2 regions of the Enterococcus olivae genome follow, and region 2 is predicted to be linked to the other one. Evidence: predicted binding sites of a transcription regulator. Region 2 holds the regulator's gene; the other holds the start of a gene.

Region 1 (6,113 bases), on a different contig from region 2:
TTCACCATTCCTTCGGTGTCCCGCTAACAGTCAGTATCGGGATCGCCAGGCACACTAAAGAGATGCTTGCTGAAGACTTGGTTCAGGAAGCTGATATTGCTCTCTATCGGGCAAAAAAGAAAAAAGACATTATCGCCTTCTAAGACGACACCTATGTTTCTGGTGTCGTCTTTTTTAATGACCATTTATAGTCATCTGTTTTTAGAACAGCTGCACTGCAAGGAGTTCTTACTTCAGATCGATAGATGCAGACTTCGTTTTGTAGGGTAGCAACACTACTAAAATAAGGATTTGCTGAAATTTTCCGACTAGCAATTGCAATTTTAGAAAGACAATGCTACTTTGAGAACAGTTATTTTTAGAAAGTGGGAATGTTATGGAAAAGAAACTGCTATTCAAAGACTATCTTTATATTGGTTCAATGCTTTTTGGTTTGTTTTTTGGTGCCGGAAATCTCATTTTCCCTGTCCACATGGGACAAGAAGCAGGCGCTAATGTCCTTTTAGCCAACTTAGGCTTTTTAGTTACAGGGATTGGACTACCTTTTTTAGGTGTGATTGCTATCGGCAGCTCACAAAGCAACGGTCTATTTGAACTTGCTTCTCGGATCAATCGTCGTTATGCCTTTATTTTTACCATTTTACTTTATCTAGTTATTGGTCCATTTTTTGCCTTGCCACGTTTGGCGACGACCTCTTTTGAGATCGGACTGGCACCTTTTATACCTACCGAGTTTATGGCTCTGGTACTCGCTGGATTCAGCCTATTGTTTTTCTTTACTGCTTGGTGGTTTGCACGCAAACCCTCTAAACTGTTAGATTATGTTGGAAAATTTTTGAATCCGCTGTTCTTGATTTTGCTGGGAATTCTGCTGTTTCTGGCTTTCTTCCGTCCAATGGGAGAAATTGCCAGCGCACCTGTTCAAGCTTCTTATGGAACCAGTCCTTTTTTCAAAGGCTTTGTTGAAGGTTACAATACATTAGATGCTTTGGCTTCCTTGGCCTTTGGGATCATCATCGTGACGACGATTCGTCATCGTGGAGTGACCAAGCCGTCAACCATTGCCATCGACACCATCAAGTCCGGAGCCGTCAGCATTTTATTAATGGGACTGATTTACAGCCTCTTGGCTTATATGGGAACGATGAGCTTAGGTCAATTCCCTTTGAGTGAAAATGGCGGAATCGCCTTGGCACAGATCGCTCATTATTATTTAGGCACATCCGGCAGTGTCGTGCTTGCCATGATCGTGATCGTTGCCTGTTTAAAAACAGGGATCGGACTGATCTCTGCTTTCTCAGAAACTTTTATTGAGCTGTTTCCCAAACGTAATTATGTCTTTTTTTCGACTGTGGTCAGTACGATGGCATGTCTATTCGCCAATATCGGTTTGACAAAAATCATCGAATTTTCGATCCCAGTGTTGATGTTTCTCTATCCTCTGGCAATGACGTTGATCTTGCTAGCTATTTTAGGTCCTTTGTTCAAACACGATCCGCGTGTCTACCAAATGACTACCTATTTTACACTGATTGCTTCCGTGATCGATGGTCTCAATGCTAGTCCCGATTTTCTATCTCAGACAGGATGGGCACAAAGTATCATTTCCCTTGGAAGCTCCTATTTACCGTTCTTTTCGATCGGCATGGGCTGGGTCTTGCCCGCTTGTATCGGATTCGTGTTCGGCTTGATCTGGCATTGGCTGGGTAAACGGACAGCTTAATCACTTCTTTACAATTCTTTACAAGTTTCATAGATTTTTATCACAGATTATTCATACTTATCTTTTATAGTTTATGTATACCAACAAACAACCCTAACGAACACTTTTTCATTTTTTACTCCTGCCTGTCAGCGATTGCTGGCAGGTCTTTTTTTTATCGTCTTTTTCTGTTAAACTGCTTGTAAACCTTTTTTAGGAGAAATAACTATGACATCTACTTACGAAGCTTTTCTAGACCGCTTGTCTAAACCTTCTCGAAGCGCTTTGCTTTTTGAATCCATTGATTCCTTTCAAAAATTAGCTACTTATACCGAAAAAGAGATTCTCGCAATTCATGGCATTGGCCCAAAATCCTTGCCTATCATGAAAGAAGCTCTGCTTGAGAACCATCTGACATTCAAATAAATAGAAAAAACTCGTCCGAAAAAGACGAGTTTTTTATTCAATCGTTTCATTAAACAACACTGAGTCACCTTCTAGATCGATGATCTTCAAACGTTGGGTATTCTTGATATAAACACTCTTGTATTGCTTGTGTCCAGAACCATCGACAAAGAATAAGACCCGTTTGTTTGGATTATCTGTCTCTGTCTCTGTTCCTAGATTTTCTCCAACAAGCTCGTTAAAAATTTGAACCTCTGCAAACTCTGATTCAGCCTCTTTGCTTGCGTCTTCAGGCATTTCAGACATTGATGTTGCAACGGTTGCTTCTGAAGAGTTCACAGACTCACTTTCTGGTGTCGTATCAGTTGTTTGACATCCCGCAAGACCTACTGTTAAGGACAATAATAAGAACACTTTTAGATATTTCATTCAATAACCTCCTTCTTCTCCACCCTATCATATCTGTTCGCGAGTCTCTATTTTTTTTCAAAGGATGAGAAATCTATAAGAAGCTCTTTAATAGTTGGGACCGAGCAGAGCATTCATTACGCTAAACATGTCGAAAAAGGACCTAATCGATAAATACCCATTGCTAGTCAAATTCATGCAGCTTATTTTTCTGTAGGTAGGATACTTATAGATATCCTACATTCCCCTCTTCACATCGATAATATTTTATCTGGTCTACTGCAAAAATAACCCTCATCTCCTGACTCGATTCCTGAGACTTTTCCAATTCAATATATCTCCCTTTTTTTAAAACGACAACACATCAAGTATCTATTTCAGAAACATTCCATGTCTTTTCAAGCTATGATGCTAAAATCAAGAAAATCTTATCACAAGAGAGGAGAAACTGGCCGTGGTAAAAGAAATTCCTCAAAAAATCGTTGATTTACGAGAAAAGAAAAACTGGTCTCAAACAGAGCTCGCTAATAAAATGGACTTCAGCAAATCAACCATGAGTAAAATTTAATCCGGTGCACGAAAAATCACTGCAGACGAGCTAAAAGTACTTTGCTGAGATTTTTGGGGTTACGACAGATTACCTGATTGGCTTAAGCGAGCTGCCTTTTGATTTGAATCAAACGAATCAATTGGATCTTCAAACATTGTTAGAATCCAATGCAAAAATCCGTTATGCAGAAGAAGGTACACTGACAGAATCAGATAAACTGATCCTCAGTGATCTGATTGGTGGATATATCGGGAAGAAGAAACAAAGAGAACAAAGGAAAAATAAAAATAATCTATAAAGACAGCAGAGAATTGCTGTTTTTTTGTATAAAAAAACACTCCGAGCAGCTACTCAGAGTGTTTCCCCACGAACTTCTTTCAATTTTTGCTCGATCAACGTCAAGACTTTTTCTGTCGCTTCAGTATCTTCTACAAAGTTCATTTCATCGCCATCGATCTGGATTTTCGGACTGGCATCGTAGGCTTCAAACCACTGATCGTAACGACGATTCAATTCTTGATAATACTCATACAAACTTGGATCATAAGAAATTTGTTCAAATTCACGTCCGCGTTTTTCGATTCTTTTCAGCATCGTCTCAAAGGAAACACGGATATGGATCAATAGATCCGGATGTTTTTTATGAGCAGCATACGGTAGCTCTTCCAGCATATTTGCCAGTAACTCATCATAAACCTGCACTTCTGTTTCAGTTGCACGACCAAGATCCGCATTTAAATGGAACAACAAAGAATCTTCGTAGATCGAACGATCCAAAACATTGTTGTCATCTTTCAACGCTTTCTTGATACTCTCAAATCGTTTATTCAAAAAATAAATCTGCAATAAAAATGCGTATTTATTAGGATCCGCATAAAAAAGTGGCAATACTTCATTGTCATCGACTGACTCGTAGAAGGCTTGACTCCCTAGATAGTTTGCCAACAAAGCGGTCAAACTAGACTTTCCTGCACCAATCGTTCCTGCTAATACGATCACACTCATTTCCCCCAACTCACTTATCACTAAATATTGTATCATTTATTCAACTTAACCACTTTAACCTACTATATCTAGTAATGTCAAATAAATTTTACGAATAATTTCCTCATTAAAATATAAAAAAATCTCTTAAGATTTCAGATTTTTTATTAGAATCTACTTTGAAGACTTAACGGAAAGGCATTAATCTAGTAAAATAGCTAGAGGATTCTATATTTTAAGAAAGAAAGAGGCTAACCATGTTAGATCAGGGAATCGGAAAGTCTACAGGAAAGATTATCTTGATGGGAGAGCATGCCGTCGTATATGGCGAACCAGCAATCGCTTTTCCCTTTGGTGGAACACAAGTCACAGCGACCCTACAACCTGCAGAAGAAAACTCACTATCTTCCATTTACCATCAGGGTGCATTGATCACTGCACCACAAAGTTTAAATAATATTCAGCAATTGTCTGATTGCTTACAAAAACATTTACATACACCAAATTTTCATTTATCGATCGAAAGCTCGATCCCCTCTGAGCGAGGAATGGGTTCTAGTGCTGCTGTAGCAGTGGCCATCACACGCGCTTTCTTCGATTGGCAAAAAACAGAATTGACTCAATCAACTCTGTTAAAATATGTCGACTTTGCCGAAGCAATCGCACACGGCAATCCCAGCGGTATCGATGCTGCTGCTACAAGTGGCAATCAGCCGATCTATTTCAAACGTGACCAGCCTTTTCATTCTTTTCCATTGAATATTGATGCCTATTTGCTTGTAGCTGATACTGGTATCAAAGGACAAACCCGTTCAGCTGTGCGTTCTGTTGCAGAGCTGTTCGAAATAGCTCCTGACGAAACCAGTCTGACGATCTATCACCTTGGACAATTGACCAGACAAGCCAAAGAGGCAATCATCCACAATCGAACAAAAGAACTCGGGAGCTTGATGACGCAAGCACAGAGCTATTTGAAAGATTTGACTGTTAGCAACAACACGCTGGACACTTTGATCCACTTGGCATTGGAAAACGGTGCTCTCGGAGCAAAGCTGACTGGTGGCGGACGCGGCGGTTGCTTGCTGGCATTGATCGAGACCAAAGAACAAGCAGAACAAATCGCTACAAAACTAAAAGCACATGGAGTCAAAGACACTTGGCTACAAGGATTAGGAGTTTACCAACATGTATAATGGAAAGGCACGTGCCTACACAAATATCGCACTGATCAAATATTGGGGGAAAAAGGATCAAGAATTGATTTTACCCATGAACAACAGTCTGTCCCTGACTCTGGATGCTTTTCACACAGAAACAAGCGTTCATTTTTCACCAGACTACACGAAAGACAGCTTTTATCTAGATGATTTAGAACAGGATGCCAAAGCTACTACAAAAGTTAGTCGTTTTTTAGATCTTGCTCGTAAAAAAGCAGGTATTTCCTATTGTGCCTGTGTTAAAAGTCAGAATTTCGTCCCAACAGCTGCAGGCTTGGCTTCTTCTGCTAGTGGTCTGGCTGCTTTAACTGGTGCTTGCAATGATGCTCTACAGCTTGGTCTATCAGACAAAGAGTTGTCTCAGTTAGCACGTCGGGGGTCAGGTTCAGCCTGTCGCAGTATTTTCGGCGGTTTTGTGGAATGGGAGAAAGGTGACTCTGACGAAACTTCCTTTGCACAAAAAATCCCTTCAAATAATTGGGAAGAGGACCTGGCTATGATCTTTATTTTGATCAACGATCAGAAAAAAGAGGTTTCCAGTCGTGACGGTATGCAACTGACAGTGGAAACTTCCGCTTATTATGATTCTTGGTTAGAAACAACAGCCAAAGATATTCAGACAGCCAAAGAAGCGATCCTCCAACAAGATTTTCAAGCATTGGGCGAAGTCACTGAATCCAATGGACTAAAAATGCATGCAACCACTTTAGCTGCTGTTCCTCCATTTACTTACTGGTCACCAGACAGCTTGAGAGCAATGAATACTGTACGAAGGATCCGAAAAAATGGACTTTCTTGTTACTTCACAATGGATGCAGGTCCAAACGTCAAAGTATTGTGTCAGAAA
Region 2 (6,113 bases):
ATCAATTCGCCGATCCAAGGGAGTGCTGCTGACATCTTGAAAATCGCAATGATCGAATTGGATCGTCGATTGAAAGAAGAAAAGCTGGAAGCAACGATGCTCCTACAGGTTCATGATGAGCTGGTCTTTGAAGTTCCAGAAAACGAATGGAAGCAATTGGATCAATTGGTGAAAGAAGTCATGGAGACAGCAGTCTCTTTACATGTGCCACTAGTCACTGACAGCAGCTGGGGCAAAACATGGTATGAAGCAAAATAAAGAGGTGAATGCAATTGCCAGAACTACCAGAAGTTGAAACAGTACGTAAAGGATTGGTTCGACTCATACAAGGAAAAACGATCGAAAAGGTGACAGTTCGCTGGCCACGGATCATCGAATCACCGGAAGTGACTCAGTTTCAAACCTTATTGATCGGTCAAACAATCGAAGATGTCCAAAGAAGAGGGAAATTTCTTATTTTTAAATTAACGGATGTCGATATGATCTCGCATTTGCGTATGGAAGGAAAGTATGAGTTTTATTCAGCGACAGATAACCAGACGCTGGACAAGCATACGCATGTTGTCTTTGTGTTTACAGATGGGACATCCTTACATTACAACGATGTTCGAAAATTCGGACGTATGACCTTGACTGAAAAAGATCAAAGTCTTTCTTACAAAGGAATTCGACAATTGGGACCGGAACCTGTGCCGGAAGTCTTTTTTCTGACACCTTTTCAAGAAAAGCTACGTCGGTCTTCCAAAGCGATCAAGCCTTTGCTGCTAGATCAAAAGCTGGTGACTGGACTAGGAAACATCTATGTCGATGAAGCCTTGTGGGAAGCTCAGATCCATCCAGAGACACCAGCAAACGTGTTGGATGAAGCTGAGACGGAATGTTTGTATCAGGCAATCATCGATGTCTTAGGACGAGCGGTCGAAGCTGGGGGAACGACGATTCGTACCTATGCCAATGCCCTTGGTGAGGCTGGAAAATTTCAACTTTCTTTGAATGCTTATGGACAAACAGGTTTGCCTTGTTCACGTTGTGGGACGCCGATTGTCAAAATTAAAGTCGCACAAAGGGGTACTCACTATTGCCCGACGTGTCAAGTATGGAGAGGAAGATAACCAATGACGATGATTTTAGGTGTCACAGGTGGAATCGCCACCGGGAAAAGCACCGTTGTGCAAATTTTTCGAGAACATGGTTTTCCTATTGTGGACGGAGACGTGGTCGCTAGAGAGATCGTTGAACCAAATCAAGGTGGATTAGCGGCGATCGTTGAGACTTTTGGAAAAGAAATCCTGCATGCAGATGGAACACTGGACCGAAAAAAACTAGGAGCAGTCATTTTTTCCGATCCAGAACAGCGTCAGGTATTGAACGAATTATTGGCGCCTTTTTTACAGGAGGAAATTTCTCGCCAACTAACGGAGGCAAAAAAAATTGCCGCTTTGGTGATTGCCGATATTCCGTTGTTATTTGAAGCTGAGTATGATAAAAAAGTGGATCAAACAGCGGTCGTTTACATTTCTGAAGAGCTACAATTACAGCGTTTGATGATGCGGGATCAGCTGACCGAAGAACAGGCGATGCAGCGAATCAATAGCCAGTTACCGATCGAAGAGAAGAAAAAACGGGCCGATATCATTTTTGACAACCGCGGAACTAAAGAAAAAACGCGTCATCAGGTTGAAGCATGGCTGAAGAATGAGAAGTTTATTTAAAAAAGGAAATGTTTTTTCAAATTCCGTTCGAATTGCTCTAGCTGCACTTCACTGCGAGAAGGTCTTGCTCAGAGTCAGCCGTGGAACCAGCTTGATCCTACCGTCTCAAGCCTTTCAAGCTTCAAAGTCTCAGTAACCAATACTTGATAACTGAGACTAATTCACATTGAATTCTAAGCACGGCGACAACTCAAGCCATTCTCTTCGTTGCGCTAAATAAGTACTTGTTAATCAGGAGTTCCTTTCGAATGAATAAAGCAGACAACTTTTTCACTCAGCAAAACACAACAACAAGACACGACATTACCGTGTTAAAGAGCTAAGATGAATGACAGAGGTAGTCTGCTTGAACCTAGTCCTACTCAGAACGATTTTAAGTTTTCCTTGGTATACAGAGCGGCAATTTTATTTCTTTCTTTTTGGAAAATTTAATGACATTGAACCAAAGTCGCTTCACATAGAAAATAAATCATGAGCAAGCGTAAAATATTCTCAGGATCGACAGAAGCAGACTTTGTTATGCAGTGAATCATTGTTAGGGAGAATCAACTGTAAATTCTTAAAAAACTCTAGAAAAATTCTAGAGTTTTTTACTGTCTTGCTGTTAGAAAATAATCGAGTCATGTTATAATATAATCAGAAATTTAATTAATCTAACGGTAAATTAGTGAATAATTTTAAAATAAATCTAGATAAATGAGGTGGAATCATGCATTGTCCAAAATGTCATCATAATAATTCTCGCGTTATTGATAGTCGTCAGGCTGATGATGGGCGCGCGATTCGTCGCAGAAGAGAGTGTGAAAATTGTGGATTTCGATTCACAACGTTTGAAAGATTAGAAGAAACACCTCTGTTAGTTATTAAGAAAAATGGCGCTCGTGAAGAATTCAATCGTGAAAAGATCTTGAGAGGCTTGATTCGTTCTGCAGAAAAACGGCCAGTAGCCATGGAACAAATGGAACAGATCGTCGACCATGTGGAAGCACGCATTCGTGAACGGGGAGAAAATGAGATTTCCTCTACAATGATTGGTGAATACGTGATGGAAGACTTGGTGAATTTAGATGAAATCGCCTATATTCGTTTTGCCAGCGTCTATCGTCAATTCAAAGATATGTCAGTTTTTCTAAAAGAATTACAAGGAATCGTAGATAAAGCAAAAGAATCCAATGATTAAGAGCAAGGAGGGGTTAGTGTGAGATCCGCTTGGGAGGAAGTCCAACCAAATCATATATATCAAGTGTTCAAAAGCGTACCCCTCACCGAAGAAGGAAACGACGGTTTATCGTATCTTTATCAACCAATTATTGGCGCACAGGCAATGGCACTCTACTATGCCTTGATCGGTGATTCAGAAGATAAAAATGAAAATGAATTTGTCCATATCGATATGCTAAATGCTTTGAATCTGGGATTGCCAGACTTTTTGAAGGCACGCAAGCGTTTAGAGGGGATGGGGCTGTTGTCTGTATTCATCAAAGACGATCCAGAATTCGGCAGAATGTTTCTCTATCGGCTGGAAGAACCCTTACATCCTCAAAGTTTCTTTCAAGATGAACTGTACAGCTTTCTGTTGTGGAGTGCGGTTGGTGAACGCAAATTTAATCAGATGGTGAGCCGATTTAAACCAAAGGCTGTTACAACATCGAGTTATCAAGAGATCACCAGCAGTTTCAGTGATGTCTATGGAGCAATCAGAGAAGAAGCCTTTGCTCGTAAAGAAGACGAGTTAGAACAGGTCTCAAAGGAATATCAATTAACTGGAGATACTGCACTTACACTGGATGACAACCGAATCGACTGGGACTTTCTAATGGATTTTGCTAAACGAAAATATATCGATCCTACTAATTTTACAGCAGATTTCAAAAGAAAGCTGACGCTGTACCAAAATTTATATGGTTTTGATGAAATCGAATTGGTCAATCTAATGGCCTCGGTCGTTTCTTTAACAGACGGACAAGTCAGTCAAAAAGAACTGGACAAGCTTGTCAATCGCCAGATGAAGCAATCGTCTCCGAAAAAACAGCAGGAAAGCCTGTCTGAGACGGAAGAGACACGTCGCTTCAACACTTTGCGTCAAACTGGTTTTTCGGAGAATGATATTGGTTTGATCCAGCTGAGTGAGAGCACGGCACCGGCAGATTTTTTACAGGCGATCAAACAAGAGAAGCGCAGCTTTGTGACCGATTCTGAAAACTGGCTACTAAAAAGTTTAGTGGAGCGAAGTCCTTTACCGAATAGTGTGATCAATGTCTTGATGCATTATGTTCTCGCTGTTCAGAAAAATAGCTCTTTACAAGCGAATTTCGTCAATAAAATCGCCACAGACTGGTCAGAGCTGCAAATAACCAGTCCCGAAGAAGCGATCAGACACGTTCGACAGTTAGTCAAAGAGTCCAAGGAAGCAAAAACTACTAGAAATAAACCAAGAGCAAATAATTATCAAAAACCGATCCGTAAAGAAACATTGCCGGACTGGGTAGATAATCCACAAGAAGAAGTCGAAGATCCAGAAATGCTGGCGAAGATGCAGAAAAGTATGCAGGAATATTTAAAGAGTAAAGAAGGTGAAAGCTGATGGATGATGTAGGCAAAAATTTGAATCGATTGCTTGATCAAAAGAATTTTCGGACACGTTTTGAAGAAATGATGCAGGAAGTCTTGCAAGATCAAGATGTCCGTAATTTTTTAGATGCAAACAAAGAACGGTTGACTCAACAGGATATCGAACGTAGCTACGCTAAGCTGTACGAATTCGTGCAAGAGAAGCGAAAATTTGAAGTAAATGATCCATCAATGATCGCGCCAGGCTATGAACCACAATTGACATTGAACTATCATTCGGTAGATGTGACCTATATTCCTACAGAAGAGCTGTTGGCTCGTAAAAAACAAGAAGAGATTCGTGGACGAATCCAAGCATTGAATATGCCTAAAGATATTCAGGAAGCCAGAATTGAGACCTATGAAATGACAAGTGGTCGTGGTGAAGCCTTGATGGCAGCCACTGAGTTTATTAGAGCATACAAACAAAATTCGAAGACCTTCCACAAGGGTTTGTATCTTGTTGGAAGCTTTGGTGTAGGAAAAACCTATCTACTAGGGGCGATCGCTAGAGATCTAGCAGAAGCTGGCTTCACTTCGACCCTGCTTCATTTCCCATCGTTTGCCGTTGAAATGAAACAGGCGATCGGTAAAAATCAGGTATCAGAAAAAATGGAGGCAATCAAAAAAGCGCCCATCCTGATGCTCGATGACATTGGTGCTGACTCGATGAGTAGCTGGATCCGTGATGAAGTCTTCGGTGTTATTTTGCAGTATCGTATGCAAGAACAACTACCAACCTTCTTTACTTCCAATTTTTCCATGTTGGAGCTGGAGCAGCATTTGACTGTTACACAGCGCGGAGAAGAGGAACCGTTGAAGGCTAAGCGAATCATGGAACGTGTGCGTTACTTGACAAAAGAGATCCAGATGGCGGGACGTAACCGACGCAACAGTTAGAGGTGATGGAGTGAAAAAGCAACTTCTGCTTACGATAGGTGTTCTTTTGTTGCTTGGCGGATGTAGCGAAGCAAAGGAAGAGCAGCAACCGAATTATACGACTGACAATATCAGTATTAGTGAGGAGATGTCCGCAGTGCAGACGATTTTTATCGGAACGATCCACGAAACAACAGATACGTCTGATTCAGCAGGAAATCGTCTGATTTTCCTTCAGGAGAGCGAAACAGTGGCTGATCCAGATAATAATATTTTAGCAACGTTTAAAGAGTTTGGTGTCGGTGTCAACGTGAATAGCGAACAGGTGGAAAACTTAGAGGAATGGACTTCCGGGCAAAGAGTACAGGTTACTTTATCGGAACATGCCATTATGACTGCTTCGATTCCACCGCAACTTGCAGGCAATTCAGTAGAAGATATCAAATTATTACCATAAGATTTGAACATTCTCTTGAATTTGACTTTGCGTCATATTCGAGAGATTTTTTTAAGAAAGAGGTTAATCAATGAATGAACAAGAGTTATCGCAGCGTCTAGCTAGAGTCGGCGCCTATGTGCCACAGGATGCCCGATTGGCAGATATTGGTTCTGATCATGCCTATCTTCCGGTAGCATTGATGCTACAGCGACAAATTTCTTTTGCAGTTGCAGGAGAGGTCGTGCAAGGTCCCTTTGAATCGGCGGAGAAGCAAGTGAGGAAAAGCGGTTTGTCTGATCGGATCGAGGTTCGTCTGGCGGATGGTTTAGAGGCGATCCAAACAACAGATCAGATCAACACTGTCACGATCGCTGGCATGGGGGGAACCTTGATTCGAGCGATTCTTGAATCAGGGAAACAACAGCAACGCATCGATGGAACCGAACGCTTAGTTTTGCAACCGAATGTCGGGG

Evidence for each region. The regulator NrdR, encoded in region 2, represses ribonucleotide reductase genes. The targets are predictions, from matches to a motif close to ACACNATATATNGTGT.
Region 1: the regulator NrdR is predicted to act here: its motif matches at 4,088-4,103, upstream of ACWODM_RS08895 (deoxynucleoside kinase).

Annotation. Positions count from the first base shown of each region.
Region 1 is NZ_JBSMVT010000011.1:58,823-64,935, forward strand. Features, by position in the region: gene ACWODM_RS08865 (GGDEF domain-containing protein) at 1-143, shown strand, start outside; gene brnQ (branched-chain amino acid transport system II carrier protein) at 377-1,723, shown strand; gene ACWODM_RS08875 (hypothetical protein) at 1,931-2,128, shown strand; gene ACWODM_RS08880 (hypothetical protein) at 2,162-2,536, opposite strand; gene ACWODM_RS08885 (helix-turn-helix domain-containing protein) at 2,970-3,083, shown strand; gene ACWODM_RS08890 (hypothetical protein) at 3,187-3,363, shown strand; gene ACWODM_RS08895 (deoxynucleoside kinase) at 3,417-4,070, opposite strand; gene mvk (mevalonate kinase) at 4,307-5,242, shown strand; gene mvaD (diphosphomevalonate decarboxylase) at 5,235-6,113, shown strand, end outside.
Region 2 is NZ_JBSMVT010000005.1:50,161-56,273, forward strand. Features, by position in the region: gene polA (DNA polymerase I) at 1-258, shown strand, start outside; gene mutM (DNA-formamidopyrimidine glycosylase) at 273-1,112, shown strand; gene coaE (dephospho-CoA kinase) at 1,116-1,712, shown strand; gene nrdR (transcriptional regulator NrdR) at 2,422-2,892, shown strand; gene ACWODM_RS05290 (replication initiation and membrane attachment family protein) at 2,911-4,296, shown strand; gene dnaI (primosomal protein DnaI) at 4,296-5,222, shown strand; gene ACWODM_RS05300 (hypothetical protein) at 5,233-5,658, shown strand; gene ACWODM_RS05305 (tRNA (adenine(22)-N(1))-methyltransferase) at 5,729-6,113, shown strand, end outside.